DNA from 2 places in the Burkholderia lata genome. Region 2 is predicted to be linked to the other one. Evidence: riboswitches for the same ligand, from Rfam matches in the RefSeq annotation. Region 2 holds a riboswitch; the other holds the start of a gene.
What was found. A riboswitch is a leader RNA that binds a small molecule or an ion and turns the genes downstream of it on or off. The one in region 2 is predicted to bind thiamine pyrophosphate.

Region 1 (4,414 bases), 910 kb from region 2:
AGCGACGGATAGCGCGACGTGCCGATCAGCACGCGGCTTGCGAAGGTTTCGCCGTACAGCGTCAACGCGTCGGCGGAGGTGAGGGACGTCATGTCGTTTTCCTGAAAGAGCGGGGACGAACCGGCGGCGCTCAGCCGCCCGCGACCGGGTGCACGACGTCGAGCTTGTCGCCCGCCGCGAGTGCGCGCGCCGCGTGCTGCGTGCGCGCGACGAAGTTGCCGTTCAGCGCGACCGCGTACGGCGGACGCGCGCCGTACGCGGCGAGCGCGTCGGCCACCGTTGCGCCGTCGGGCAACGTCAGGTTCTGTTGGTTGATCTGGATATCCATGAGGCTTCGTCGAATTCGGTCGGCAGCACGCGTCAGGCCGGCTGGCGCGCGTCGTTGCGGTGATGAAGGAGCGTCGGCCAGCGCTCGGCGTCGCGCCACGCGGCGAACGCGTCGGCATCGCCGAACGCGCCGCCGAGTGCGGCTTCGGCGACCGCGACCGCCGCGTGCGCGACTTCCGGCGCGATCATGAAGCCGTGCCGGTACAGGCCGTTGACGGCGAGCGTCGACGCGCCGTCCCAGATTACCGCCGGGCGATGATCGGGCAGCGTCGGCCGGCACTGCGCATTGAGTTCGAGGATGCGCGCCTCGCCGAACGCCGGATGCACGGAGAACGCCGCACTCAGCAGCTCGAGCGCGGAGCGCACGCTGACGGGCGACATGTCCTCGCCCTCCACCTCGGTCGCGCCGATCACATAGAGATCGTCCTGCTTCGGCGCGATGTACAGCGGGTAGCGCGGATGCAGCAGCCGCACGGGCCGGGTAAGCCCGATGCCGGGCGCGTGCACGCGCGCGACTTCGCCGCGGATGCCGCGCAACGCGGGCAGCGCGGGTTTCGCGCCGAGCCCGCGGCAATCGATCGTGAAATGCGCGGCGGGCAGGTTCGCCTCGTCGATCGTGACGTGCCAGTGCAGGTCGACGCCGCGCTCGACGAGGCCCGCCGCGAGCGCGCGCAGCGCCTGGCGATTGTCGAGCTGGCCTTCGTTCGGCAGCAGCAGGCCGCGCGCGAAGCGGCCCGCGAGCACCGGCTCGGCCGCGTCGACCTGCGCGCCGGCAAGCGTCACGAAACCGCGGTCGAACAGGTCGGCCGGCGCGTTCGCGCGCACGCGCCGCTCGAACAGCGGCGCCTCCGCGCGGTCCGCGTGGTGCCAGACGACGAGCGTGCCGTGATGCTGGAAGAAGACGGGTTCGGGCAGTTCCGCGAGCCATTGCGGCCAGCGCGCGAGCGACGCGGCACCCAGCTCGGTGATCAGCAGCTCCGCGCTCGCCGCTTCCGCGAGCGGCGCGAGCATCGCGGCCGCGATCCACGCGGCCGACTGCTCGCCGTCCGGGCCGCCGCGCTCGTAAAGCGCGACGCGATGCCCGTCGCCCGCGAGCCGCCAGGCGATGAGGCGGCCGACGAGGCCGCCGCCGAGCACGGCGAAATCAGGTCGGGAATCCCGGGCGTTCATCGTGCCCCCTTCGCGCAAGCACGCACGACGAGCGTCGACGTGTACGCGCCGCCGCATGCGAATGCACGCGACATCGGGCCAGGAACCATGCAAAAGACTGAAGATTGTGCGGTCATCATTCCTTCCGTAACGCGCAATGCGCGTACCCAAAAGGACGAAACCGGCAGCAAAGGCCGGCCGGGCGGAACAAGGGCGCTGACCATGTGGGATGGCAGCCAGCGCGGCCCGGCGGGTTCAGAAACTTCCCTCGCCGGTATTACCCGGATCGGGTGCAAAGGGTTTTTCTCAGCCTCATCGCGCTGCCCGGAACATCCGCCGGCCGCGCCACGAAGCACCCCTGTTTCGTCGTCGGCCATTAGACCATAAAAGCGGAAAGCGCCGCAAACTGTCCCCCTTGCGGCAAATTCGCCGTCGTGCCGCGCCGCTCTGGCACAATGCCCGCAGGCCGGCCGCGCGAGCGGCCGGTTGCCGCGTCACCGCCGGCCTTAAGTGCCGTTTAAGACGCGCGGGCGACCATCCGGACGCCCGCCGTCAGTCGGCGCCGCGTCCCGGCATGCCGTATCGCGGCGCGCGCCCGGCTTCGCCCGGCCCGCACGCCGGCTACTCATCAGGAAGCACATGACCCAATCGATCGATCCCGTCCGCTCCGCCTCCGACGCGCCGCAGGACGAGCGTCCGGTATCCGCATGGAGCCTCATCAAGCCCTACTGGGTATCGTCCGAATGGAAAATCGCATGGGGGCTGCTGGTCACGATCATCGCGATCAACCTCTGCGTCGTCTGGATCAACGTCCGGCTGAACAAGTGGAACGCGGAGTTCTACAACGCGCTGCAATCGAAGGACGTCCACGACTTCCCGAACCTGCTGATGCAGTTCTCCGCGCTCGCGTTCGCCTTCATCATCCTCGCCGTGTACGGCCGCTACCTGCGGCAGATGCTCGGCTTCCGCTGGCGCCAGTGGCTCACCGACCGCTTTCTCGGCCAGTGGCTCGGCGATCGCGCGTTCTACCGGATCGAGCGTGACCGCCTCGCCGACAACCCCGACCAGCGGATCACCGACGACCTCCAGTCGTTCGCGACGACCACGCTCGCGCTATCGCTCGACCTGCTGTCGACGGTCGTCACGCTCGTGTCGTTCATCACGATCCTGTGGTCGCTCGCCGGCGCGCTGACGGTTTCGCTCGGCGCGACGCCGATCGCGATCCCCGGCTACATGGTGTGGGCGGCCGCGCTGTACGCGGTGATCGGCTCGCTGATCATCCAGAAGGTCGGCCATCCGCTCGTGTCGATCAACTACCAGCAGCAGCGCGTCGAGGCCGACTTCCGCTTCGGGCTGATCCGCGTGCGCGAGAACGCCGAGCAGATCGCGTTCTACGACGGCGAGAAGACCGAGACCGGCAACGCGCAGAACCTCTTCGCGCGCATCCGCGACAACTGGTGGCGCGTGATGAAGTACACGAAGCGGCTCACGTTCGTGCTGAGCTTCTACGGGCAGATCGCGATCATCTTCCCGCTCGTCGTCGCCGCGCCGCGCTATTTCGCGGGCGCGTTCTCGTTCGGCGTGCTGATGCAGATCTCGTCCGCGTTCGGCACCGTCAGCGATTCGTTCTCGTGGTTCATCAACAGTTACTCGACCCTCGTCGAATGGCGCGCCACCGTCAACCGTCTGCGCGAATTCAAGCGCGTGATGGGCACGTCGCACCTGAAGGAAAGCCTGTCGCCCGCGACCGAGCACGGCGGCATCAACCTGCACTACGTCGACGACGCGAAGCTGTCGACGTCGTCGCTCAAGCTCGCGCTGCCGAACGGCAACGCGCTCGCGAACATCGGCAGCGTCACGATCGAGCCCGGCTCGCGCTGGCTCGTGATCGGCAAGTCGGGTTCCGGCAAGAGCACGTTCATGCGCGCGCTCGCGGGCCTGTGGCCATTCGGCGACGGTGCGATCGATGCGCCGGTCGGCGCGCGGATGATGTTCGTGCCGCAGACGAGCTATCTGCCGATCGGCACGCTGAAGGCCGCGCTCACCTATCCGGCGACACCCGATACGTTCAGCGACGATGCCTGCCGCGACGCGCTGCGTGCATGCCGCCTCGAGGATTACGTCGACCGCCTCGACGAGACCGCGCACTGGACCCGCGTGCTGTCGCCGGGCGAACAGCAGCGCCTGGCCGGTGCGCGCGTGCTGCTGCACAAGCCCGACTTCCTGTTCCTCGACGAAGCGACCAGCGCGCTCGACGCCGACAACGAAGCACGCCTGTATCACCTGTTCGCCGAACGGCTGCCGAAGGCCGCGATCGTCAGCATCGCGCACCGCGAGTCACTGGCCGCGTTCCACGTCGGCACGATCAACGTCGAGCGCGTGAACGACAGCGACAAGGTCGCGGCTTGAGCGCACGCGCCGCGCACATCGCACGGATCGCGCTGATCACCGGCGCGGGTTCCGGGATCGGCGCGGCGCTCGCGCGGCGGCTCGCGGCACCCGGCATCGCGTTGGCGCTGCATGCGCGCGGCGCGGACGAAGCGGCGCGCGACCGGCTCGCCGAAGTCGCCCACACTTGCACGGCGGCGGGTGCGGAATGCGTCACGCTCACCGGCGATCTCGGTGAACCGGGCGTCGCCGCGTCGCTCGTCGACGCAACCGTCGCGCACTTTGGCGGGCTCGATCAGCTCGTCGCCAATGCCGGCTTCGCCGCGCGGCAATCCTTTTCCGGTCTTTCCGCGGACGCGCTCGCGTCCGCCTTCGCGGCGATGCCCGGTGCGTTCTCCGCACTCGCGGGCCGCGCGCGGCCGCTGCTCGAAGCGTCGGCTGCGCCGCGGATCGTCGCGGTCAGCTCGTTCGTCGCGCACCGCTACCGCGCCGACGCGCCGTTCGCGGCCACCGCCGCGGCGAAGGCCGCGCTCGAATCGCTCGTGCGCAC
Region 2 (4,414 bases):
GCGCGGTTTCGTAATGATTTGTTTCCGGTGGTTTTCCCGTGCACCGGCAGGCACGCGACATGCGTAAAAAAGCCCGCTCGAAAGCGGGCTTCGTGCATCGCGACGCGATCCGGCGGGGATCGCCGGGCCGCGCGTTTGCTTATTGACGGTGATAGATTTCGGCGCCGGTCTTGACGAACTCGACCGCTTTCACTTCCATCCCCTTCTTCAGCGCTTCGGTTTCCGACACGCCCTGCTGCGCCGCGAACTCGCGCACGTCCTGCGTGATCTTCATCGAGCAGAAGTGCGGGCCGCACATCGAGCAGAAGTGCGCGACCTTCGCCGAATCCTTCGGCAGCGTTTCGTCGTGGAATTCGCGCGCCTTGTCCGGATCGAGACCGATGTTGAACTGGTCTTCCCAGCGGAACTCGAAGCGCGCCTTCGACAGCGCGTTGTCGCGCACCTGCGCGCCCGGGTGACCCTTCGCGAGGTCGGCGGCGTGCGCGGCGAGCTTGTACGTGATGATGCCTTCCTTCACGTCGTCCTTGTTTGGCAGGCCGAGGTGTTCCTTCGGCGTCACGTAGCACAGCATCGCGGTGCCGAACCAGCCGATCATCGCGGCGCCGATGCCGGACGTGATGTGGTCGTAGCCCGGTGCGATGTCGGTGGTCAGCGGCCCGAGCGTGTAGAACGGCGCTTCCTTGCACCAGTCGAGCTGGAGATCCATGTTCTCCTTGATCAGCTGCATCGGCACGTGGCCGGGGCCTTCGATCATCACCTGCACGTCGTGCTTCCACGCGATCTGCGTGAGTTCGCCGAGCGTCTTCAGCTCGCCGAGCTGCGCTTCGTCGTTCGCGTCGTAGATCGATCCGGGGCGCAGGCCGTCGCCGAGCGAGAAGCTCACGTCGTACGCCTTCATGATCTCGCAGATCTCTTCGAAGTGTTCGTACAGGAAGCTTTCCTTGTGATGCGCGAGGCACCACTTCGCCATGATCGAGCCGCCGCGCGACACGATGCCGGTCATCCGGTTCGCGGTGAGCGGCACGTACTGCAGGCGCACGCCCGCGTGGATCGTGAAATAGTCGACGCCTTGCTCGGCCTGTTCGATCAGCGTGTCGCGGAAGATTTCCCAGGTGAGATCCTCGGCCTTGCCGTTGACCTTTTCCAGCGCCTGGTAGATCGGCACCGTGCCGATCGGCACCGGGCTGTTGCGGATGATCCACTCGCGCGTTTCATGGATGTGCTTGCCGGTCGACAGGTCCATCACCGTGTCGCCGCCCCAGCGGATCGCCCACGTCATCTTGTCGACTTCCTCGCCGATCGACGACGTGACGGCCGAGTTGCCGATGTTCGCGTTGATCTTCACGAGGAAGTTGCGGCCGATGATCATCGGCTCGGATTCCGGGTGGTTGATGTTCGCGGGGATGATCGCGCGGCCGCACGCCACTTCCGAGCGCACGAATTCCGGCGTGATCTCGGCCGGCGCGTTCGCGCCGAAAGCCGCTGCGCCGAACGCCTGGCCCGGGTGCTGGCGGCCCATCATCGCGGCGAGCTTCGCGCCGTTCGGGCCGCTGGCCTTCAGGCTCTCGAGGTACTCGGCGCGGCGCTGGTTCTCGCGGATCGCGATGTATTCCATTTCCGGCGTGATGATGCCCTGGCGCGCGTAGTGCATCTGCGAGACGTTCTTGCCGGCCTGGGCGCGGCGCGGGTTGCGGTGCAGGCCCGGGAACCGCAGGTCGGCGGTGGCCGGGTCGGCCGCGCGCTCGAGGCCGTACTCGCTCGACAGGCCGCCGAGCACTTCGGTGTCGCCGCGTGCGTCGATCCAGCCCTGACGCAGCGCGGCCAGGCCTGCGCGGATGTCGATCTTCGCTTCCGGATCGGTGTAGGGGCCCGACGTGTCGTACACGTAGATCGGCGGATTCTTTTCGCCGCCGAAGCCGGTCGGCGTGTCGGCCTGCGTGATTTCACGCATCGGCACGCGGATGTCGGGCTGGGAGCCGGTTACATAAACCTTGCGGGAATTCGGCAGCGGGGCGACGGCCGCGGCATCGACATGAGCGTCGGCGGACAGAAACTTCGGATTGGCGTTCATGCAATCTCCTGTGTGAGCGCCGGACAGGCGCTTCGGCGCTTGCCCGGAGCCCTTGACGTATGTGGGGCTCGAGCTAAGCAGGAGACGAGGCTTGGTGAGGCGGCGGATTTCGTCAGAAGGATGGCGGCGAAATCCGTACGCTTCCCTGCGCTGGCATTATCCAGATCAGGTTCAAAGGGTATTTCTCACCCGCAATGCCGGTTGTTTGACCGAACGCATTGCAGGACCCCCGCGTTAGCAGGGCACACGATACACTGGCTTGGCGGCGGTTTCAACCGGGAGAGGATCGGCTGCCCCGGTGCGGCCGCAGCATGGCGGGCATTACGATGGCCCGTCGAAATGGCAGCGCGCGTCGCCGCCGCATGGCCTCCCGGCTTGGCCGGCAGTGGCGAAGCGGTGCAACATGACGCGCTTTCGCGCAACTTCAAAAAAAATTTTCGCAGCGGCTGTCATTTCCCGCGACGTCGTCCGTCTATTCGGCTCCTTAAACCCATGTTTTGGAGAGATGTCATGAAAAAAGTACTGATTGCCGCTTGCGTCGCCGCCTTCGCCACGATCGCCACGGGCGCGTATGCGCAGAACGACGCGATGTCGCAGCCGGGCTCGTCGATGTCGAAGGACGCGATGGGTCACGACGCGATGGCCAAGGATGCAATGGGCCATGACGCGATGAAGAAGGACGGCATGAAGAAGCATGCGATGAAGAAAGACGCGATGAAGAAGGACGCGATGTCGCACGACGAGATGGGCAAGCCGTCGGGCGACAAGATGGCGCCGTCGAACTGACGGAGGCGGACGCGGCGCGGCCGGCGCGTGCGTCGCACGGCGGCCGCCCGCATTTCGTCCCGTCCCGTCGACTCATTCCGGGAGTCTTCATCATGCAAACCGTTCCCGCCACCGGCCGCGCGGCCGCCACGCCGCCCGCGCGCCCGATCCATCCGCTGTGGGTGCGCGCGAGCCACTGGCTCAACGCGCTCGCGGCGATCCTGATGGTGCTGTCCGGCTGGCGCATCTACGACGCGTCGCCGATCTATCCGCCGTTCACGTTTCCGCATGGCATCACGATCGGCGGCTGGCTCGGCGGCGCGCTGCAATGGCATTTCGCGGCGATGTGGTTGCTCGTCTTCAACGGGTTGTTCTACCTGACGATGTCGATCGCAACGGGGCGCCTTGCGCGCAAGATGCTGCCCGTCACGCCGGCGTCGATCTGGCGCGACGTCCGTGCCGCGCTGGGCGGGCGGCTGTCGCACGCCGACCTGAGCGTCTACAACGCGGTGCAGCGTGCTGCGTACCTGACCGCGATCGTCGATCTCGTCGTGCTGGTGCTGTCGGGACTCACGATCTGGAAATCCGTGCAATTCCCACTGCTGCGCGAATTGTTCGGCGGTTACGACAACGCGCGTGTCGTGCATTTCTGGGCGATGTCGATGCTCGTCGCATTCATTGTCGTTCACGTCGCGATGGCGCTGCTGGTGCCGCGCTCGCTGCTCGCGATGCTGCGCGGGCGCTGACCCGTCAACTTCGGGTGAAGGAAATCATCATGTCGGAATCCGAAAACAAGCGCGACGGTTCGCGCTGGACGCTCGACCGGAAGTCGCTCGAACTCGACGTGCGCCGCGAGCTCGAGATGCCGTCGAGGCGGCTGTTCAACCGGCGCGTGCTGACGCTCGGCGGCCTGACGATGCTGACCGGTTGCACGCTGAAGGACGATGCATCGGTCAACACGTTCCTCGAGAAGGTGTCGCGCATGAACGACCGCGTGCAGGCCTGGCTGTTCAGTGGTGAGCGGCTCGCGCCGACCTACACCGAAGCCGACATTACGCGACCGTTCCCGTTCAACGCGTACTACGGGATCGACGACGTGCCGCACGTCGATGCGTCGACGTACCGGCTCGTGCTGTCCGGCCGCGTGACGGGCAAGCGCGTGTGGACGCTCGACGAACTGTATGCGCTGCCGCACGCGGAGCAGATCACGCGGCATATCTGCGTGGAAGGGTGGAGCGCGATCGGCCGCTGGGGCGGCACGCCGTTCGGCGCGTTTCTCGCACGCGCCGGCGCCGATACGCGGGCGAAGTACGTCGGCTTCAAATGCGCGGACGATTACTACGAGAGCATCGACATGCCGACCGCGCTGCATCCGCAGACGCTGCTCGCGTTCGAGTACGACGGCCATCGGTTGCCGCCGGAATTCGGCTTCCCGATGAAGCTGCGGATGCCGACCAAGCTCGGCTACAAGAATCCGAAGCACATCATGGAGATCTTCGTGACCGATACGTTCCCGGGCGGCTACTGGGTCGACCAGGGGTACAACTGGTTCGGCGGATCGTGAGCGATGCGCGGCGT

Region 1: linked by a shared signal. The riboswitch ahead of BCEP18194_RS07635 (FAD-dependent oxidoreductase) and the one ahead of thiC (phosphomethylpyrimidine synthase ThiC) in region 2 are both predicted to bind thiamine pyrophosphate.

The regions. Positions count from the first base shown of each region.
Region 1 covers NC_007510.1:374,835-379,248, reverse strand. Annotated here, with positions in the region: gene BCEP18194_RS07645 (thiazole synthase) at 1-92, opposite strand, end outside; gene thiS (sulfur carrier protein ThiS) at 131-328, opposite strand; gene BCEP18194_RS07635 (FAD-dependent oxidoreductase) at 361-1,497, opposite strand; TPP riboswitch at 1,723-1,846, opposite strand; gene BCEP18194_RS07630 (ABC transporter ATP-binding protein/permease) at 2,116-3,885, shown strand; gene BCEP18194_RS07625 (SDR family NAD(P)-dependent oxidoreductase) at 3,882-4,414, shown strand, end outside.
Region 2 covers NC_007510.1:1,282,959-1,287,372, forward strand. Annotated here, with positions in the region: gene thiC (phosphomethylpyrimidine synthase ThiC) at 140-2,071, opposite strand; TPP riboswitch at 2,196-2,312, opposite strand; gene BCEP18194_RS11780 (pentapeptide MXKDX repeat protein) at 2,582-2,857, shown strand; gene BCEP18194_RS11785 (cytochrome b/b6 domain-containing protein) at 2,950-3,582, shown strand; gene BCEP18194_RS11790 (molybdopterin-dependent oxidoreductase) at 3,612-4,400, shown strand.